DNA from 3 places in the Blautia pseudococcoides genome. Region 2 is predicted to be linked to each of the others. Evidence: riboswitches for the same ligand, from Rfam matches in the RefSeq annotation. Region 2 holds a riboswitch; each other region holds the start of a gene.

The links. A riboswitch is a leader RNA that binds a small molecule or an ion and turns the genes downstream of it on or off. The one in region 2 is predicted to bind ZMP and ZTP.
Region 1: it holds a riboswitch for ZMP and ZTP, as region 2 does, so the genes downstream of both, pflB (formate C-acetyltransferase) here and A4V09_RS13315 (IMP cyclohydrolase) in region 2, are expected to answer to the same signal.
Region 3: it holds a riboswitch for ZMP and ZTP, as region 2 does, so the genes downstream of both, A4V09_RS23420 (formate--tetrahydrofolate ligase) here and A4V09_RS13315 (IMP cyclohydrolase) in region 2, are expected to answer to the same signal.

Annotation. Positions count from the first base shown of each region.
Region 1 is NZ_CP015405.2:1,937,610-1,944,785, forward strand. Features, by position in the region: gene A4V09_RS09180 (AAA family ATPase) at 1-336, opposite strand, end outside; gene A4V09_RS09185 (cold-shock protein) at 674-874, shown strand; gene A4V09_RS09190 (hypothetical protein) at 1,159-1,749, shown strand; gene A4V09_RS09195 (putative manganese transporter) at 1,825-2,721, opposite strand; gene pflA (pyruvate formate-lyase-activating protein) at 2,885-3,652, opposite strand; gene pflB (formate C-acetyltransferase) at 3,639-5,891, opposite strand; ZMP/ZTP riboswitch at 5,983-6,062, opposite strand; gene thiD (bifunctional hydroxymethylpyrimidine kinase/phosphomethylpyrimidine kinase) at 6,153-6,962, opposite strand; gene A4V09_RS09215 (HAD family hydrolase) at 6,959-7,176, opposite strand, start outside.
Region 2 is NZ_CP015405.2:2,791,830-2,799,005, forward strand. Features, by position in the region: gene A4V09_RS13310 (phosphoribosylaminoimidazolecarboxamide formyltransferase) at 254-1,432, opposite strand; gene A4V09_RS13315 (IMP cyclohydrolase) at 1,460-2,173, opposite strand; ZMP/ZTP riboswitch at 2,275-2,353, opposite strand; gene A4V09_RS13320 (class I SAM-dependent rRNA methyltransferase) at 2,518-3,717, opposite strand; gene A4V09_RS13325 (helix-turn-helix transcriptional regulator) at 3,737-4,666, opposite strand; gene A4V09_RS13330 (M48 family metallopeptidase) at 4,771-5,364, opposite strand; gene A4V09_RS13335 (methionyl aminopeptidase) at 5,358-6,230, opposite strand; gene A4V09_RS13340 (SGNH/GDSL hydrolase family protein) at 6,236-6,889, opposite strand; gene A4V09_RS13345 (GNAT family N-acetyltransferase) at 6,893-7,176, opposite strand, start outside.
Region 3 is NZ_CP015405.2:4,992,019-4,999,194, forward strand. Features, by position in the region: gene dltD (D-alanyl-lipoteichoic acid biosynthesis protein DltD) at 1-58, opposite strand, end outside; gene dltC (D-alanine--poly(phosphoribitol) ligase subunit DltC) at 84-314, opposite strand; gene dltB (D-alanyl-lipoteichoic acid biosynthesis protein DltB) at 394-1,566, opposite strand; gene dltA (D-alanine--poly(phosphoribitol) ligase subunit DltA) at 1,563-3,107, opposite strand; gene A4V09_RS23415 (carbohydrate kinase family protein) at 3,367-4,335, shown strand; ZMP/ZTP riboswitch at 4,428-4,514, shown strand; gene A4V09_RS23420 (formate--tetrahydrofolate ligase) at 4,628-6,313, shown strand; gene A4V09_RS23425 (formate/nitrite transporter family protein) at 6,417-7,176, shown strand, end outside.

The DNA of each region.
Region 1 (7,176 bases), 850 kb from region 2:
GTAAACCGCATAGCCGTCTTCCCTGTTCTCGCCGGACAGGCGCACATTGATGTGGTTATCACCCAGCCAGTGGATCAGGCTGACAAAGCGGGCATCTATCTGCAGAATATCTGCACTGACCGTTTTATCCTCCTCCTTAAATTCAAAGGCCGTCTGCTGATTCTGATTGGCAAAAACACCGCAGGAATGGTGCTTCCATTTCCGCTCATGGTTGTCCAGAAGCAGAATGGGCCTGTCCGGGGAGGCTGTATTCTCATTGGAACGAAACACGGTGTATGTACACTGAAACTCACTCTTCTTTTTATTGTCCGAATTGCTGAAATCAAATACTGGCATAATTGCGTACTCCTTTTGTTATATTAGATCATCACACATACTATGTGATAATTGCTGATACACGAGCTGCCTTACAGTATCACTTCAAACTGCAAGGTCCCTGCAAGTATGTAGTATACCTATTTTTTTATTCTTTTACAAGCTCATTGTGCTTTGCCGGCACAAAATTTTTTTATTTTTTTCTTGACATAGCTCCTTTTCTATGGTAATCTATAGAAAGTGTTTTGATAAAGCCTTGATTTCGCATACAGCAGTAAGTCATTCTTTTATTAATGATTTACTGCTATATGCGTTTTTTGTTTTGTAAAATGCATATAAAAAATAGGAGGTATCTTTCATGAATAAAGGTACAGTAAAATGGTTTAACTCAGAAAAAGGGTTCGGATTTATTACAGGGGAAGACGGATCTGATGTATTCGTACATTTCTCAGGGATCAATTGCGATGGTTACAAATCTCTTGACGACGGCCAGGCCGTAACTTATGATTTAACTCAGGGAAACCGCGGTATGCAGGCTGTTAATGTTTGTGCCGCTTAAGCCGGAATATTATTTCACTATCCTATCAATGCCTGCACGCAATCAGCAGTGACAGGCATTGATACTCTGTATCTTAACTAGTCAGAGCTATGGTTGATCCATACAGCTAAGTCGGCGGGGTTTATACATTATTCCTTGCTGGCTCAACCTAAAATCTCATTCAATTTATATATATTTCTATAAAAAATCCCAACCTCAATATTTCCCAATTTCATATATCTTACTGACATTTTTTCAAAACCTGCATATAATAAAGCAACAAATAATGCTCAGGTACACATATTATGAACAATGATCCCCGAGGCACGATCATCCAGCAAGGTAATGTTATGCGCATAGATAACGCTCTTGTTGAGGATGTATTTTGTTACGATAACAAGATAGGACATATCCTTGTATCTTACGCGGTCCCCGAAGCAAACCAGACGGTCTCGATACAAAATCTGCGTTTAAACGTGGGAAGAAACACAGTCATCCTGGATGCCTTTGGCAGGCGCATTGACTCATGCCAGATTCAAAAAGGCATGTGGGTAAATGTTGTGTTCTCTTCACGTATGACCAGAAGTATTCCCCCACAGGCAAATGCTTTTCTGATCCTTGTCAAGAGACAGCCCCGCCCACAGACCAGTACCACAACGGGAAGGATCGCTTCCATTGATCTGAGAAACAGATTCCTCTATACAGGCGATCCAAACGATATAAACAGTCAGACCAGATTTGTCATAACTGATGACACGGTCATTTTAAACCGTTCCGGTATTCCGGTGAGTCTCCGCTTTCTCCGTCCCGGACAGACGGTCAGGATCACCCACGCAAACTTCCAGACAGCCAGTATTCCACCACAGACCACTGCCTTCCGGGTACAGGTAATATAAGAAAAAAAGCTGGCATCTCATACACAAGTGCCAGCTTTTTTTAACATTACACCTAACAAAGATAAAGCTATGGTATCACAGTACAATTCCCAGCATCTCTATCAGAATTCCCCAGAACACGCCTGTTCCGTATAAAATCCCTATGAGTCCCAGGTTTTCTTTCACTCCCTTATTGGTTCTGCAGAGCACCAGAATACCTACGCCCGCGCCTACCAGAAGTCCCGCCATCATCTGTCCGGCTCCCAGAATACCGGTCAGGTAGAGTTGGGTGATCACCACAGAGGAGGCACAGTTAGGGATCAGTCCTACCAGTGCGGCCAAAAACACACCAACAACCGGTTTTGTGCTGATAAAGTATCCGATCTTGTCACTTCCCACCAATTCCACGCAGAATCCGATCACCAGGGATATGAGAAAGATGAAGACCGTAATCTGAAGCGTGTGTAAAAAAGCCGATTTGATAATGCTGCCGTTCTCACAATGGCAGTGTTCGGATTCGCACAGATCATGGATATCTTTCTCATGATGTTCCCTGTGTATATGATTATGTTCTTCCCGCTCTCTCCTCTTCTTGCCGCCAAAACGCCATAATACATCAATGGCAGACCCGGATACAGCTCCAAGAACAACTTTCAGACCCAGGATCCGCAGGATTGTACCTGCTGCCACAGATTCGGAGATAAAGATAGGAAGCATTTCATCTGAAGTGGAAAGAAAAATAGCCAGCAGAGTTCCCGCTGATATGACGCCTCCGGAGTAAAGGCTGGCTGCAGCGGCTGAGAACCCACACTGGGGAAACGCACCTGCCACACCGCCAATGAGAGGCCCAAAATGCCCTGACTTTTGCATGATCTGCTTAGACTTATTCTTTGTTTTATGTTCCAGATATTCCATGACCAGATAAGTCAGGAACAGGAAAGGAATCAGCTTGGCTGTATCCAGCAAAGCATCTAAAATCACGTCGAGTATCATATCACAGCTCCCTTCCGCAGCAGAATATTTATTCGCATTCCAGTTTCTAATGATAGCATAAATGCAGGACAAACTCAACGCCGGATTATTATTTTTAGCAGATACTTCCAAAATGCAGAGCGGCAGCGGAAATCTATCATATCAATTTCCGCTGCCGCTCTTCCTATGCGTTCAGATAACCTGTATATTCACTTGTATGAAGCAGCCGGTTGGCATTCTCCACCCGCTCTTTCGTGGGAGGGTCAATCCCCTGCAGGGGATAAGGGATGCGCATATCCTGCCATTTAAAAACCCCCAGCGTATGGTATGGCAGCACTTCAAAGCGCTGAACATTGCCCAGGCCTTTTACAAATGCGTCCAGCCGTATCAGGTCTTCGTCATAATCGTTCCGTTCCGGCACGAGAACGTGGCGAATCCATACAGGCTTGTTGATTTCGGCCAGATATCCAGCCATATCAAGGATGTTTTCGTTGCTGCATCCTGTCAGGATTTTATGCTTTGCGCTGTCAATCTGTTTGATGTCAAGGAGAAGTAAATCCGTGGCTTCCATAAGGCGGCTGAATTTATGGAAAAACGGGTCGTGCCTGGAAAACGGATTTCCGGAAGTATCCAGGACCGTATGCACCCCTTCTTCCTTAGCCTTTGTAAAAAGCTCCAGCAAAAAGTCCATCTGGAGCAGCGGTTCCCCGCCGCTGACGGTTATTCCGCCTTTGTCTCCCCAGTAGGCTTTATAGCGCAGAGCCTGCCCTAACACCTCATCTGCTGACATCATATCCATGGAGCTGGTGCTCCAGGTATCCGGATTGTGGCAGAACTGGCAGCGCATCCTGCAGCCCTGCAGAAAAATCACAAACCGGACCCCTGGCCCGTCCACGGAACCAAAGCTTTCGATCGAATGGATGGAGCCTTTTCTCGAACTAAATGCGCTCATGTGCGGAGCGGGCGATCACGTCAAGCTGCTGCTCGCGTGTCAGATCAATGAATTTAACCGCATAACCGGATACACGGATCGTAAAGTTTGCATACTCCTCTTTTTCCGGATGTTCCATGGCATCCACCAGCTTCTCAATGCCAAACACATTCACATTTAAGTGATGTGCACCCTGGTCAAAGTATCCGTCCAGAATGTGCATCAGATTGTTGATCCTCTCCTCCTCAGAATGTCCGATGGCACCTGGGTTGATGGTCTGTGTGTTGGAGATTCCGTCCAGTGCCCACTCATATGGAAGCTTTGCAACAGAGTTCAGGGAAGCCAGAAGGCCGTTTTTCTCTGCACCGTAGCTTGGGTTCGCACCGGGTGAAAGCGGTTCTCCCGCTTTTCTGCCATCCGGCAGCGCTCCTGTTGCCTTTCCGTAAACCACATTGGAAGTGATGGTCAGGATGGATGTGGTCGGCTCGGAATTCCGGTAGGTCGGATATTTTTTCAACTTTTCCAGGAATGTGTGCAGCAGCCATACCGCAATATCATCTGCTCTGTCATCGTCATTACCGTAGCGGGGGAAATCACCCTCTGTCTCGAAGTCCACTGCCATTCCTTCCTCATCACGCACAACTTTTACCTTGGCGTATTTCACAGCGGACAGGGAATCCACCACATGGGAAAAGCCTGCAATTCCTGTTGCAAAAGTTCTGCGCACATCTGTATCGATCAGTGCCATCTCTGCTGCTTCATAATAATATTTGTCGTGCATATACTGGATCAGGTTCAGGGTATTTACATACAGCCCTGCCAGCCAGTCCATCATAATTTCATATTTGCGGACAAGCTCATCATATTCCAGGTAATCGGAAGTGATCGGTTTATATTCAGGTCCCACCTGAACCCTTGACTTCTCATCCATACCGCCGTTGATGGCATATAAGAGGCATTTTGCCAGGTTTGCACGGGCTCCGAAGAACTGCATTTCTTTTCCTGTCTGGGTAGCTGATACACAGCAGCAGATGGAATAGTCATCTCCCCATACCGGCCGCATCACATCGTCATTTTCATACTGGATAGAGCTGGTCTCCACAGAGATAAATGCAGCGTATTTCTTAAAGTTTTCAGGCAGTCTTGATGAGTAGAGAACCGTCAGGTTCGGTTCCGGCGCAGGACCCATATTCTCCAGTGTGCGGAGGATTCTGTAATCTGTCTTTGTGACCATGGAACGGCCGTCCTGACCCATGCCTGCCACCTCCACGGTAGCCCATACCGGGTCTCCGGAGAAGAGCTGGTTGTAAGAAGGAACACGGGCAAACTTAACCATTCTCAGCTTCATGATAAAATGGTCTACCAGCTCCTGTGCTTCTTTTTCCGTCAGTGTACCATTTTCCAGATCTCTCTGCATGTAAATATCCAGGAAAGTTCCCACACGGCCCACACTCATGGCTGCACCATTCTGTGTCTTGATGGCAGCCAGGTATCCGAAATACAGCCACTGAACTGCTTCCTTAGCGTTCTGTGCCGGTTTTGAGATATCATATCCATAGCTCATAGCCATTTTTTTCATATCAGCAAGGGCACGGTACTGCATGGAAATCTCTTCTCTCTGACGTATGATCTCATCTGTCATGATACCACAGCCGCAGTTATCGTAATCTTCTTTTTTCTTTTCCATCAGGAAATCAACACCGTAAAGCGCCACTCTTCTGTAGTCGCCCACAATACGGCCACGGCCATAAGTGTCCGGAAGTCCTGTGATGATTTTGTTATGACGGGCTTTTTTCATCTCCGGTGTATACGCATCGAAGACACCCTGATTATGAGTTTTATGATATTCTGTAAAGATTTTATGAAGCTCCGGAGCCGGTGTATAGCCATTGGATGTACAAGAATCCTCTGCCATTTTAATACCGCCATAAGGCATAAATGCCCGTTTCAGTGGTTTGTCGGTCTGAAGCCCTACTACCTTTTCCAGGTCTTTTAATTCTTCACTGATATAGCCCGGCCCATGGGAAGTCAGTGAGGATACAATCTCCGTATCCATATCCAGAACGCCGCCTTTTGCACGTTCCTCTTTCTGCAGTTTTGACAGTGCAGACCAGAGTTTTTCCGTTGCTTCGGTGGGGCCTTCCAGGAACTCCTGATTTCCTTCATACGGTTCGTAGTTGTGCTGGATAAAGTCACGAGTATTGACTTCTTCCTTCCAGATTCTACCTTTAAATCCATCCCATTGTTTGAAGTTATTCATCTTTGCAAGTCCTCCTTCTAAGACAATAATTGTGTAGAAGCTGCCTTTAGACCGGACCGGATATATTAAAAAAAGCCGGTCCTATCCAGACAACTTCTGCCCAGACGGTCGGCTAAATCAACGTTATACTCCCTGTGGTTCATTCCACTTCCGCCAGTTATATAACATCTGTAGTATAATGCATTTTTTTAAGAATTGTCAATAAAAGGAACGAATCTTTTATGTTCTTTTTCGTATACATATTACAAAAATTATTACGGATCACCGAAATGGATAGCCAATTGCAAAAGGAGGTAATCTGTACATATGGTTCAAAGGTCCGCTGCCCTTTCCCAGATCAAGCCCGTCCTGCAGCGCACCGGTCAGGTAATTTTTGGCATTCTTTACGCTTCTTTCCAGAGGATATCCTGCAGCAAGACTACAGGCAATGGCGGAAGACAAGGTGCATCCTGTTCCGTGTGTATTGGGATTTTCTATCCTCTTTGTGGAAAACCAGGTACATCTGCCCTTCTCATATAAAAGATCATCCGCTCCATTTTTCAAATGGCCGCCTTTTAGCAGAACCGCACCGGAGCCATACTTTGCTATTTTTTCTGCGGCTCGTTTCATATCCTTGGGGCTGCCCACAGAAAAACCACAGAGTGCTTCCGCTTCCGAAAGATTTGGTGTCACCACTGCTGCCAGAGGGAAAAGCTCCTCTCTCAGCGCTTCAGAGGCATCCTCCGATAGGAGTCTGCTGCCGCTTGTGGATATCATGACCGGGTCTAATACCACATCCTGCGCCTGGTATTTTTTCAGCCTTCCGGCAATTTCCCGTATGATCTTTTCGTTGGAGACCATACCGATTTTTACTGCATCCGGGCGGATATCTGTGAAAATGCAGTCCATCTGTTTTCCTACAAATTCCGCGTCACACTCCTGTATCCCATATACACCTGTTGTATTCTGCGCCGTGAGTGCTGTGATCACACTCATGGCGTACATCTTATGGACTGTTATGGTTTTAATATCCGCCTGGATTCCGGCTCCTCCGCTGCAGTCTGATCCGGCAATAGTCAATACTTTTTTCACATTTTATGCCCCCAATCTTCCCATTTTTCAAGATAAACATCAGCCAGTTTAAGCAATTTTCCTCTGTCTTTTTCCGAATAAAGATCACGAATAACTGCCAGTAAAAATCCGGCATTTTTCGCTGTTTCCGCCGCAAAATATGCATCTTCCAGCACTAATGTCTCTACTTTTTTTGTACCGATGATTCCCATCGCCATCTCATATATTCGTGGAT
Region 2 (7,176 bases):
TTCCTCCTCTTGTGATTGTGCATTATGTGACTTCATTATAAGTCAGAACCGTATAGACTACAAGTGAAATTCATGTCTTTTTCCTTCAAATTTCTTTGATTTTTCCCATATCCCAGCGCTGTCTTGAACACTTGCATATTCACAGTCATACCGCTGCCAGATCTGCGCAAAAACCTTCACGATTAAAATAAAAAAGGCAGGGATAAAACCGAAAACCCGGTCCTATCTCTGCCCAAAGCGGAGGCGAAATTATTTAGTGATGGAACAGACGGATGCCTGTAAATGCCATCGCCATATTGTACTTATTGCAGCACTCGATCACTGCATCATCGCGTACGGAGCCGCCCGGCTCTGCGATATATTTAACGCCGCTCTTGTTAGCGCGCTCGATATTGTCTGAGAACGGGAAGAATGCATCAGAGCCTAATGTGACATCCGTCAGTTTGTCAAGCCATGCACGTTTTTCCTCACGTGTAAACACTTCCGGCTTCTCTTTGAAAATCTTTTCCCAGGCCCCATCAGCCAGAACATCCATGTATTCCTCACCGATGTAAACATCAATAGCATTATCTCTGTCAGCACGGCGGATACCGTCGATAAAAGGCAGATCCAGCACCTTCAGGCATTGTCTCAGCCACCAGTTATCAGCCTTCTGGCCTGCCAGACGGGTACAGTGTACACGTGACTGCTGGCCTGCGCCGATACCGATCGCCTGTCCGTCTTTTACAAAACAGACGGAATTAGATTGTGTATATTTCAGTGTGATCAGAGAAATCTTCAGATCCATCAGCGCGTTTGCCGGAATTTCTTTATTCTCTGTCACAATATTGGAAAGCAGCGCATCGTCAATAGAAAGCTCCTGTCTTCCCTGCTCAAATGTGATGCCGAATACTTCTTTATGTTCCAGCGGAGCCGGCTGATAATCCGGATCGATCTGAATCACATTATAATTGCCGTTTTTCTTCTGTTTCAGTATTTCCAGTGCTTCCTCTGTATATCCCGGAGCGATAACACCGTCGGAAACCTCTCTCTTGATCAGCATAGCTGTGTCTTTATCGCACACATCAGACAGGGAAATAAAGTCACCAAAAGAGGACATTCTGTCAGCGCCCCTCGCTCTTGCATAAGCACATGCCAGCGGTGATAATTCACCCATATCATCCACCCAGTAAATCTTTTTCAGCACATCTGACATGGGAATCCCAACTGCCGCACCTGCCGGTGATACATGTTTAAAAGAAGTTGCAGCCGGAAGTCCGGTAGCCTTTTTCAGTTCTTTCACCAACTGCCAGCCATTAAAAGCATCCAGAAAATTAATATATCCCGGCTTGCCGCTGAGAACTTCAATAGGAAGCCCGCTGCCGTCAGCAACATAAATTCTGGAAGGTTTCTGGTTCGGATTACATCCGTACTTTAGCGCTAATTCTTTCATATTTCTGTTCTCCTCTATGCTTCGTACTTATTTGTTTTTATTTACGATCCTTGTCTCATACTTCCCGGTTTCAATATCAATAAACCGCACAAACAGAGACACTTTATTGTCCTCATTCAGGCTCTCCCAAACATTTTTTGTAAACCCATCAATATCATTTGGAATCCCCACCAGCTTCGGTTCTCCCTCAAAGCTTGGCAGCGGATTGCCGTCATGCATATAAGTGTGGATAAAATGTCCTTCCCCGGCTGCCGGGTTCTCATAGGTGAATGTATAACGGTTACATCCCGCAGGACTTCCGTTGCTGCTCTTCAAAATAGACATGGCATAATGGTATGTGCCGTCCTCCACCTGCATAATACCGGAGATCCTCGGTGTATAGTTGGGGCCGTCCGGCTCAAACTCACGAGCCCTTAAGGACTGCTCAAAAGAGATTCCCTGTTCCATACCTTCATAGACCGTATCTGTCTGGTCACCGTTCGTTACGATCGTCTTATTGCCAATCACACGTACCGGTGCATATATGATCAAGCTGGGATCAGTCAGCTTAGACGGGTCAAATGCCTGGGTGCGGATACCCTCTCCCTCTTCCACGAACACACGGTTCCTGCTGTTCTCACTTCTGCCCATGATAAAATATGCTGTAACTGCCTTTGTACCATCCTCGGACTTACCAATAACAATTCCCCTTCCAGGGTATGCATTTTCTCTCAATTCATTCTCAAGTGATAACATTTTCATGAATTCCTTCTCCTTCTCATTTTGACCATGATCATAGCTGCCAATCCATGGGCAACTTTACCCTAATAAAACATAACAACAAAAAAAGCCCACGCTCTGAACATACTTGCCCAGACGGTCGGCTTCCTACGCTTATACTCCCTGTGGTTCATTCCACTTCCGTCAGTCATATAAGCAATTTAAACATTATCACGTAATCTTTCCCTTGTCAACGCTTTTTGACAATTTTTATCAAAAACTTCCCCATACACATTTTAATCCGCCATCCTCTACCTCTTTCGTAAACCAGCCAATACCAGGCAAGGGAAGCAAAGAGCGGTGCTTCCCCTGCCGTCCGCCTTTACCTACCCTTCACATACCTGAAAAATATAAAACTTCAAATAATAAGACTCCTCCGCCGCCCAAAGTATGGGATGATCCGCCGCCTGCGTCCGATACTCCACCTGCCGTAGTCTCTTATGCACATTCCTTGCCGCCTGCCCAATGGTCTGCGTAAACATCTCATAAGACATAAAATGCGAACAGGAGCAAGTCGCCAAAAACCCTCCATCCTTCACCAGTTTCATAGCCCGCAGATTGATCTCCCGGTACCCTTTCACCGCATTCTTAACAGAGTTGCGCGATTTCGTAAACGCCGGAGGGTCCAGGATCACCACATCGAACTTCTCCCCCTCTTTCTCCAGCTTCGGAAGCAGCTCAAACACATCTTCACATACAAATTTTACACTCCCTGAAAGCCCGTTCAGCGCAGCATTTTCTTCTGCCTGCTCCACTGCCAGTTGGGACGCGTCCACCCCTAACACGCTCTTTGCCCCTGCGATCCCCGCATTCAGCGCAAAAGAACCTGTATGTGTAAAGCAGTCCAGTACTTTTGCATCCCTGCATAATTTCTGAATGGCCCGCCGGTTATACTTCTGGTCCAGGAAAAAACCGGTCTTTTGGCCGTCCTCCACATCTACCAGATACCTCACACCATTCTCACATATCTCCACCTTGGTATCAAAAGGCTCTCCCATAAACCCCTTTACCGGTACCATCCCTTCCTGCCTTCTCACCTTTGCATCACTCCGCTCGTAAATGCCCCGGATGGCAGTACCGTCCTTTGCCATCTCTTCCTTCAAAAGCTCCAGGATCTTCCCTTTCAGTCTGTCAATCCCCAAGGCCAGTGACTGCACCACCAAAACATCGGAAAATTTATCCACAACAAGCCCCGGCAGAAAATCCGCCTCACCGAAGATCACGCGGCAGCTGCTTGTGTCCACGGTTTTCTTCCTGTATTCCCAGGCATCCCACACCCGTTTTCTCAAAAAGTCCTCATTGATCTCCTGCTCCGATCTTCTTGTCATCATACGGATCCTGATTTTGGAGTTGGTGTTGATAAATCCTCTTCCCAGGGGATAACCGTCAAAATCGTGGACCACCACCATATCCCCATTCTCAAAACTTCCCAGGATACTGGCTATCTCATTGTCATATATCCACGGACCTCCTGCCTTCAGGGAACGCCCTTCCCCCTTCTTCAGTGTCGCGATCGCCAGACTCATGTGTCTTCCTCCATTTTCTCTATTTTTTCGGTCCCAGCACAATATATGCGATTCCGCATAACAGACCCCCTACCGGGAATAAAACCCAGCTGATCTGCCAGGCATGCTGTAAAAAACTCCAGAGCAGATAAACTGCTGCCGTCACGATCATGATACAGGCCGACCATTTGGCAGCCAGCGGCATATGATCCTCCTCATCCAGTATACGCCTCTGCTCCGGAGTCAGACGTTCACGGTACAGCGGATCGTGCTCTTTGTTATATTCATCTATATTATATCTACTTTTTTCCATCCCTGTATGGACCAGCAGCATGAAGCCCGCACTGACGAGCAAAAGCATCAGAAAGCGGTAAAACGCAGAGGCTTCCACACCTGCAGGTGCGGGCATAAAGTTCTGAAGCTCATCCACCACTACACTTATGAGAATGATTCCCACTCCCGCGGCGATCCTGATGGGAAATCCCCTGTCAAACCGTTCTATCTCCTCCCCGGTGTAAAAAGGCTGTATATAGGGATGCCTTTTTGTAAAGTTAATGTGTCTGATACCCGCCACCACAAATGTCAGAACAGCCACAATAAAGAAAGGAAATATAACAATATCCTGCAGATTTCTCAAAAATCCATTCATCCCATCCAGAAGAGTGCGAAAAGAACACCCCACGATCAGGAAGCCCACGCCAAAGGTAACCGCATTGCCAAATCTTTTCATATGCTCTTCATATTTAGCGGAATCTTCCACCACTTCCGCCTGGGCATCCCCGCGCAGCAGAGTATCCATACTGCAGGAAAACAGTTCACAGAGCAGTATGATCTTTTCCATTTCCGGATAAGAGGTGCCTGCTTCCCATTTGGAAACCGTCTGTCTGGACACTTCCATCCTCTCCGCCAGCTGTTCCTGCGTGATTTCCTCCCGCTTTCTGTAATACTGCAAATTTTCTCCAAAGCTCATAATGATTTCCTCCATTTCTCAATCTTGATCTTGGAATCATTATAGGATTGCCTTCATGTAAACTCTACCAATTTCCTGTTGCTTTTGAGGAAATCCATGTAAACTTACGGTTGCGCCCCGCTGTTTAAACGGGTTTTCACGCTTTTCCACTGAGGATAGAATACATCCATATAGCCATAAAAGATCCGGTTATGCCCCCGTTCCAAAAGGTGTACCAGCTCGTGGATAACCACATATTCCAGACACTCCCTTGGATACTCCGCCAGCCAGACATTGAGCCAGATCCGCTTTTTTTCCACATTACAGGTTCCCCATCTGGTTTTCATATCCCTCAGGCGCCACTCCTCTGCATGGACTCCCACTTTCTGTTCACACTCCTGTATGACTGGGGGCAGAATTTTTTCAAGACGCATTCTGCACTCCTGTTTCTTTGCCTCCCGCTCCAGGCCTGTATATAATTCCCAGGGGGGCAGATTCTGCCCCTTTGTCTTCCGGTGTTCCTCGATCCAATCCATTCTCTCCAGGATAAATCTTCTGATATCGCTCTCCTGCATTTTAAGAGGTGCGGAAACCCGGATGCTTCCGTCCGCACTCACACGCAGATACATATTGCGTATGGCTTTTTTCGTCACCTGGATATTCATTCCGTTTTCCGTCAATTGATAAATCTTTCCCCGTTTTCCGGTTGTCTTTACCATGCCAGGACCTCCGGCCCATTCTCGGTCACAAGCACCATGATCTCCCACTGGGCAGAAGGCAGTCCATCCTCTGTATAAACGGTCCACCCGTCATCCTCGTCAATGAAAATATCACTGGTCCCCATATTTACCATAGGCTCTATGGTAAACATCAGCCCCGGTGCCATTACCATTCCGGTGCCTGTTCGGCCAATGTATCCCACCCATGGGTCTTCATGAAACTCCAGCCCAATGCCGTGTCCCCCGATCTCCTTCACCACGCTGTATCCGTTTTTCTCTGCATGTTCATGGACTGCCTGGCTCATATCCCCCAAAAATCCCCAGGGTTTTACCTGTGCCAGGCCTCTCTCCACGCATTCCTTTGTAACCTGCACAAGGCGCTCTTTCTCCTTCCCCACATCACCGATACAGAACATCCTTGAGGAATCAGAGTAATATCCGTTCAGGATCGTGGACACATCCACATTGATGATATCTCCCTCCATAAGCACAATCTCCTCAGATGGAATGCCGTGGCAGACCTGATTGTTGATGGAAGTGCAGACACTGTTCGGAAATCCCTCATAGTTAAGAGGCGCCGGAACGGCCCCCGCTTTTGTGGTGATATCATATACCCAGCGGTCAATCTCGGCTGTGGATATCCCCTCTTTGATATGTTCCGCTACATGATCCAGTATGGCAACATTGATCTCAGCGCTCTTTTTGATCCCAACGATCTGTTCCGCTGTCTTAATGATCTCACGCTTGGGCACAATCCTTCCCTGGGACTGCAGATGATTCAGCTTATCATCAAACGGCCCGTGGCATTTTTTATATTTTTTTCCGCTGCCGCACCAGCACACGTCATTTCTTCCTAAACGATTCAAATTCCTTACTTCCTTTCCCTAAGAATCTCCCTCAGTTTTTCTGTTACTGCCCCGGCAAGCGCTCTGTGCCCCTCCACATCCAAATGGACGGCATCCTGGGCGCAGGGCAGTGTCACTGCCGCGGCATCTAAAAAAGCACAGCCCTGCCGCCTGGCAGCCTCTCTGTAATAACCTGCCAGTTCCTTTGAGATCCGCACTGCCCTCTCCCCGCCGAACATGGGGGAAAATTGGTGGCTTAGGATCTCCTCTCTGATCTTCAAAGGAGAAATCAGCAAAATCTTTGGCACCGGCTCCTGTTTTTCCCGAAAATACATCTTTATGGTTTTAACCAGTTTCTCCGCACCTGCAGCCACATCAGCGGCAGTCAGGGAAAATCTCTGTTTTAGATCATTTGTCCCCAGCATCAATACCACCACATCCAGGGGACTGTGGCTTTCCAGACAGGGAATCAGGTATTTCAGTCCGTTTTTCATACCTTCAATAGGGTCTTCCCAGACGGTTGTCCTCCCATTTTGTCCTTCCTCGATGATCCGGACCCCTTCCTCCCTCAAAGCCTCCTGCACCAGACTGGTCCAGCGCACGCCCCAGGGGAAACGGTTACCGGTCACACCGTCATACCCATGGGTATTGGAATCTCCATAACATAATACATTTTTCATCTTTTATTTCTCCATTGCCTCATATTCTTCTCTTGTGATGCGAAACAGGTAATGGGGCATATGGATCCCATAGTAATACTTCACAAAGGAACCTGCCATTTTCATACCGTTTCTCTTCGCCACACTCTGGGATGCAGTGTTATTATCCCGGATGACAGAATATACCTCCTCTGCCTTTAATACCTCAAAGGCATGATCCCTGCAGGCCCTGGCCGCCTCTGTAGCGTATCCATGGTGCCAGAACTCCTTGCAGAATAAATACCCCACCTCCATCACCTGTTTTCCCT
Region 3 (7,176 bases), 2.2 Mb from region 2:
CTGCCGCAGTGACAAGGAATAGTACGAAAGCCGTGAAAAATGCAGTCAGTCTTTTCATGTTTCTTGCGCCTGCCTTTCCTGGGTCAGCATTTGGATTTCACGAGAGCCAGAATTTTTTCCGGGGTATCCATCTCCTCTCTGGTGACTTCTGAGGGGGCGATGACAACGCTGCATTCCTCCTCAAGGCCGGCTAGGAGTTCGGCAAATCCCAGAGAGTCCAGAAGACCGGATTGGAAAAGTTCGGTTTTTAGGTCTTCTTTTACAATGTCATCCTCACAGATTTCTGCTAATAAATCTAAAATTTTTTCTTCCATTTTTCATTTCTCCTTTTTTAAGTATAATTGATGGCCACCGGGCAGCGTGTTTGCTGCGCATAGGTGCCGCTGCCGGATATCAGGCGGTTAAGAGCTCCAGGAATTTTCCGGAGAAGATAAAGAAGCCGAATATCACCAGGTTTATGGTAAGCAGCCAGGAGACTGCTTTGTATAGTTTTTGGTTTTTGTATTTTTTGTAGAAGCCTGATTTTTTCTGGTAGATCTCTGTTGCTGACAGCAGGATGCCGTGGTAGAGGCCGTAGAGGATGTAGGAGGGAGTGACGCCGTGCCATAATCCCATGACCCCCATATTGACAATAAATCCGGCGCAGGCTCTGTTCAGGCGGGTTGAGAACCATTTCTTCTTTGAGCATTTCATAATGAAGCGGGTGAAGAGGAAATCACGGAACCAGTGGGACAGGGTTATGTGCCAGCGGTCCCAGAATTCTTTTATATCCAGGCTTTTGAAAGGCGCCCGGAAGTTGTCAGGCAGTCTTACGCCCAGAATGTAAGCGGTTCCTACTGCCATAAGGGAATATCCTGCAAAATCAAAGAACAGGTAGAAACCGTACAGCCAGGCATACCCTGCGGCAAAATACCATGGGGCGCCGCGCTGCCCCATGGACTGTTCACATATGGTGAGCAGTGTGTAGAGCTGAGTGCCCAGCGCCAGTTTGTAGACCAGGCCCAGCAGAAGTTTAAAAATGCCTTCCCCCAGCATTTCCAGGTATTCCGCCCTTGGTATGGTGCGCTCCCAGTCATCGTGAAAACGCCGGCTCCGGTCAATGGGTCCGGAGCTGATGGAGGGAAAGAAAAGAAGGAATCCTGAAAATTCCAGGAGGGGAACCTCCTCAATGATTCCGTCATATATCTCTATGACCATCTGAATACTGCGGAAACTCATATAGGAAATGCCCGTGAATCCGAAAATGTTCATGTGAAACAGGGGCGATAGTTTACATAATATAAGCGGCAGCAGCATGGCTGCCAGAAACAGATAATACTGTTTTTCATTCCTGCCGTTTTTTCTGCGGACAGCCGCATAGACGCGTACCACCAGGTAAGACCATGCGTAAAACAAAAGCAGGTAGAGGAACTGTCTGGGACTGTGGCCGAAAACCAGGACGATAAACACAAGGGAGACGGCCAGGGTGTAGTGGCCCATCTTTTTTTCCATGATGCCCAGAATGACGGCGGGGATCAGGAAGAGAAAAAGGCAGACAAAGAAGGAGAGCCCTTCATAAAAACTCAAAGAACCAGGTCTCCCAGCGCTTTTCTGTCAACTTTTCCGTTTCCGGTCATGGGAAGACAGTCCATGAATACGAGTTTCTTAGGTATCATGTATTCCGGAAGGAATGTGCGCAGTCCCTCTTTTAAAGTTTCTGCGTAATTGCGCTCCGGCGCCGTCATGCCGGGGCAGACCAGATAGGCACTGATGCTTTTGACACGCCCGTCCCTCGTGTTTGGGAGTACAGCGGCTTTTTCTATCTGGGGGAGGCGGAGAAGATTATTTTCAATATCCTCCAGCTCAATTCTGTATCCGTGCAGCTTGATCTGCAGGTCTATGCGTCCGCAGTAATAGAGCATTCCGTCTTTCAGATACCCTTTGTCACCTGTGCGGTATGCCGGCATGATGATGCCCTTATTGGTATACGGGAAGAAGCGGCTCTTGGTCTGTGTGGGATTCTGATAGTAGCCGGGGCTCACCGTATCGCCTATGATCATTATTTCCCCTTTTTCCCTTTCCGGGAGTACACTGCCGTCCGGACCGCAGACCTGCAGCAGGGTCCCAGGTTTTGCCCTGCCCACAGGGAGAGGAGATGGACTGGCTGCCAGTTCCGGGGTTATCTCCACCTGGGTGACCGCCACGGTAGATTCGGTGGGGCCGTATGTATTCATGACTTTTGCAGCAGGAAAGCGTTCCAGGAGCTTTCGGGCTGTCCGGTTCGTAAGGGTTTCCCCGCAGAACAAAAACAGACCAAGGTCGGGCAGGCTGGCCTGGGCAAAAGCAGGGTCTGACAGGCACACATCCGCAAAGGACGGAGTGGAAACCATAATGGAGGCCCCGGAGCGTTTCAGGGAATCCAGCAGTCTCTGGTAATCCTTCTGTACATCTTTTGTCAGACACCAAAGCGTTCCGCCCACTGCCAGACAGGTGTACAGATCCATAACAGACAAATCAAAGGAGAAGGGAGCCTGATTCAGAAACACCTTTCCCTTTTTGGCATTGGTCGGAGTTCCAAGGGTGATGGACCAGTCCAGAAAATTACTTAAATTGGTTTCCGTGATGGTAACTCCTTTTGGGGTACCGGTGCTTCCGGAAGTAAATATTATATAGAAAATATCATCCCCGGAAACCGGCTTTAGTCTGCTGTTTTCCAGGCAGCCATTCATACAGGACAAATCTGTATGCACGATAATATCAATGTCCTCCAGGGAAAGGGGGCGTTTATCCCTGCATTCAGCCCGTAGGGGGGAGAGGGATAAAAAGACAGGTGAATCAAGGGCGTCCAGGATCATTTCCGCACGGGAATCCGGCACGGAGGTGTCAATGGGGCAGTAGGCCCGGCCCGATCTCACACATGCCAGGAAGGATACAAGCATCAGGGGATGTTTGTGCCCGTACACTGCGATGGGAGAACGGTTCTGACCGCATAGCTGCTCAAGATGGCAGGCCAGGCGGGAAGAATATAACTCCAGCTCCCCGTAAGTAACAGACAAGCCGTCACAGCAGATGGCTGTTCTTTCCGGGCAAATGGAGGCATACTCAGATATTTGGTTCAATATATTCATAAAAATCACCTCAGTTTCGACATTTTTCTTACCTTTTCATTACATCATAAAATTTAAAAGAAATTGCAGGCTCAATTTAAAAGAAATTCTAAAGAAAACCTTTCGATTCATTAAGAATCAAAAGACTGTCTATAGCTGCGCAGTGACAAAAATTCTACATCCAATGTATTTTTTATGAATAATTATGCCGCGGTACTTGCGTAAAGCAGGCAAAACGAATATAATTCACAGTAGAATAAAACGGACAAGGAGAACATATATGAATAAGAATTTTGATGTTATCGCACTGGGCGAGCTTTTGATCGACTTTACGGAGAACGGTGTGAGCGGACAGGGAAATCCCATCTTCGAGGCAAATCCGGGCGGGGCGCCGTGTAATGTGCTGGCTATGCTGAATAACCTTGGAAAAACCACATCTTTTCTGGGAGTTGTGGGAAAGGACCAGTTCGGCACATCTCTGAGAAGTACACTGAACAGCCTGGGTATTGACACCAGCCATCTGTATGAAAACCAGGAAGTCCACACAACACTGGCATTTGTCCATACGTTTGAGGACGGGGACAGGGACTTTGCGTTTTACAGAAATCCCGGTGCGGATATGATGCTGAATATTGAGCAGATAGATGAAGCGTACATAAAATCAGCCAGGGCATTCCACTTCGGAACACTGTCCATGACCCATGAAGGGGTGCGCAAAGCCACTGCCAAAGCCATTGATGTTGCAAAAGAAGCCGGGCTTCTCATCTCTTTTGACCCCAACCTGCGTCCTCCTCTGTGGAGCAGCATGGAGCTTGCAAAAGAACAGATCGCCTACGGCCTCTCAAAATGTGATCTGCTGAAAATCTCAGAGGAAGAGCTGGAATTCATGACCGGGACCAAGGATGTGAAAGAAGGCGCGCGTATACTGCTTGCTCAGTATCCCAATCTGAAGCTGATGAATGTAACAATGGGAAAAGAGGGCAGCACTGCGTTCCATGAGGGCAGAGAAGTATTCCATGCGCCGTTTTTACAGGAGAATACAATTGAGACGACAGGGGCAGGCGATACCTTCGGCGCATGTGCGCTGAATTATGTGCTGGAGCACGGAATAGAAGGCCTTACAGAGAAACAGCTCTATGAAATGCTGGAATTCTCCAATGGTGCATCCTCTCTTATCACTACAAAGAAGGGCGCCCTCCGCGTTATGCCTAAAAAAGAAGAGGTATTGGCGTTTATCGCTGGAAAATAGAGTAAAATTGTCGAAATATTGTTGTGAATCTTTAATATAATACAGCATTGACAGTAATCGGAAATTGTGATAAATTATAGACATAACAAAATAATAGTTTTGATTTCTGACGGATTACAATGTGGAGCACCACAGTGAAGTCAAAATGTAAGTGAGAGCCGACCGTCTGGGCAACGTTTGTAATTGTGTAATTGACAAATGTTGCCCTTTTTTTTCAAAGAGGTTCATACACAGACCGTGGTGGCATGCACGCAGAAGACAAAGCTATTGCTATGAAAAGGAGGGTATTAACATGGGATTCAAATCAGACATCGAAATCGCACAGGAGTGCACAATGGAGCAAATTACAAAGATTGCAGAAAAAGCAGGTATTGATGACAAATATCTGGAGCAGTACGGTAAGTACAAAGCTAAAATTGACTACAATCTGTTAAAAGAATCTGATAAACCGAACGGAAAACTGGTTCTGGTTACAGCTATCAACCCGACACCTGCCGGTGAAGGAAAGACCACAACAACAGTAGGTCTGGCTGACGGCCTTCAGAAATTAGGAAAAAATGTAATGGTAGCGCTCCGTGAACCATCCCTGGGACCGGTATTCGGTGTAAAAGGTGGTGCCGCAGGCGGCGGATATGCACAGGTAGTTCCAATGGAAGATATCAACCTGCATTTCACAGGTGATTTCCATGCGATCGGTGCAGCCAACAATCTGCTGGCAGCAATGCTGGATAATCACATTTATCAGGGCAACGACCTGAACATTGACCCAAGAAAGATTACCTGGAGAAGATGCGTGGACATGAATGACCGCCAGCTTCGTTTTGTAGTTGATGGACTTGGCGGAAAGACTAACGGCTGTCCGAGGGAAGACGGATACGATATCACAGTTGCTTCCGAGATCATGGCTGTTCTGTGTCTGGCAAAAGACATTACAGACCTGAAGGAGAGACTGGGAAGAATCATCGTTGGTTATACATATGGCAAGGTTTCCGAGCAGAAACCAGTTACAGCCCATGACTTACATGCAGAAGGGGCTATGTGTGCACTGCTGAAAGATGCCCTGAAACCAAACCTGGTTCAGACTCTGGAGCATGTACCTGCAATCGTTCACGGCGGACCATTCGCTAATATCGCTCATGGATGTAACTCTGTGATCGCTACCAAGATGGCACTGAAATTAGGTGACTATGCTATCACAGAAGCCGGATTCGGCGCTGACTTAGGTGCAGAGAAATTCCTGGATATCAAGTGCCGTATGGCTGGCCTGACACCGAGCGCAGTTGTTATCGTAGCGACTGTACGTGCCCTGAAATACAACGGCGGCGTACCGAAAGCAGACTTAAATAACGAGAATCTGGAAGCTCTGGAGAAAGGTCTCCCGAACTTACTGAAACACGTAAGCAATATCACAAACGTTTACAAACTTCCGTGTGTTGTTGCGATCAACGCATTCCCCACAGATACCAAGGCAGAGCTTGACCTGGTAGAATCAAAATGTAAAGAACTGGGCGTAAATGTTGCACTTTCCGAAGTTTGGGCAAAAGGCGGCGAAGGCGGCGTTGCACTGGCTAAAGAAGTGGTACGTCTTGTGGAAGAGAAGAATGACTTTACATTCTCCTATGAGCTGGAAGGAAGCATTGAGGACAAATTAAACCAGATCGTTCAGAAGATTTACGGCGGCAAAAAAGCGGTTCTGACAGCAAATGCTCAGAAACAGGCTGCTCAGCTGGAAGCTCTTGGATATGGAAACTGCCCGATCTGTGTGGCTAAGACACAGTACAGCCTGACAGATGACCAGACAAAACTGGGCGCACCGAAAGACTTTGAAGTAACAGTTCGTAACCTGAAGATTTCCGCAGGTGCAGGCTTCATTGTTGCTCTTACCGGTGAGATCATGACCATGCCAGGTCTGCCGAAAGTTCCGGCTGCAGAGAGAATTGATGTTGATGAGACAGGAAAGATCTCCGGTCTGTTCTAATAAAATTCCATATTGAAAACTGAATAAAGATGAAATCAGGTACGGTTAAAGCCGTACCTGAATTTTGTATGCATACGTTAGCGTAAGAAGCGGGGGAAAATATATGTATTTTGATGAATTCAGTGCAGTCTGTAATGCGGCGAAAGGTAAGATAAACTTCATGGAGAACAATACCTTTGGTTTTATGGTATCCTCCATCACTGCAGGGCTTTTCATTGCCTTCGGAAGTTTTGTAACGTTTACTCTGGGAACACCATTGAACGCAGCGGGTTCCCCAATGCTGAAAGCAGTGCAGGCCTTTGCGTTTGCGGCAGCATTGAGCCTTGTTATTATGGCGGGTGCCGAGCTGTTTACAGGCAACAATATGGTTCTTGGAAGTGCATCCTTCAGTGGATGTGTACCCTGGGGCAAGACAGTCAAGGCATGGATCTTATGTTATATCGGAAACTTTATCGGTTCCCTGTTAGGTGTTGTTGGCTTCCAGCTTACCGGAGTACCAAAAGGAGATATAGGAGCTTATTTTGCACAGGTAGCTGCCACAAAGATGTCTCTGACACCCGTACAGCTTCTGGTAAGGGGAATCTTCTGTAATATTCTGGTATGTCTTGCCGTATGGTGCGCATTAAAGATGAAATCCGAGTCAGGAAAGCTGATCATGGTATTCTGGTGTATTTTCGTATTTATGATCTGCGGATTTGAGCATAGTATTGCCAATATGAGTATTCTGGCAGTTGGAATCTTAAACGCAGGGGATGCAGCAGTCAGTGTAGGAGGTTATTTCTATAATCTTTTATTTGTGACCATCGGTAATATGATAGGCGGTGTGTTCTTCGTGGCAGGTCCGTACCATGTTATGACCAAGA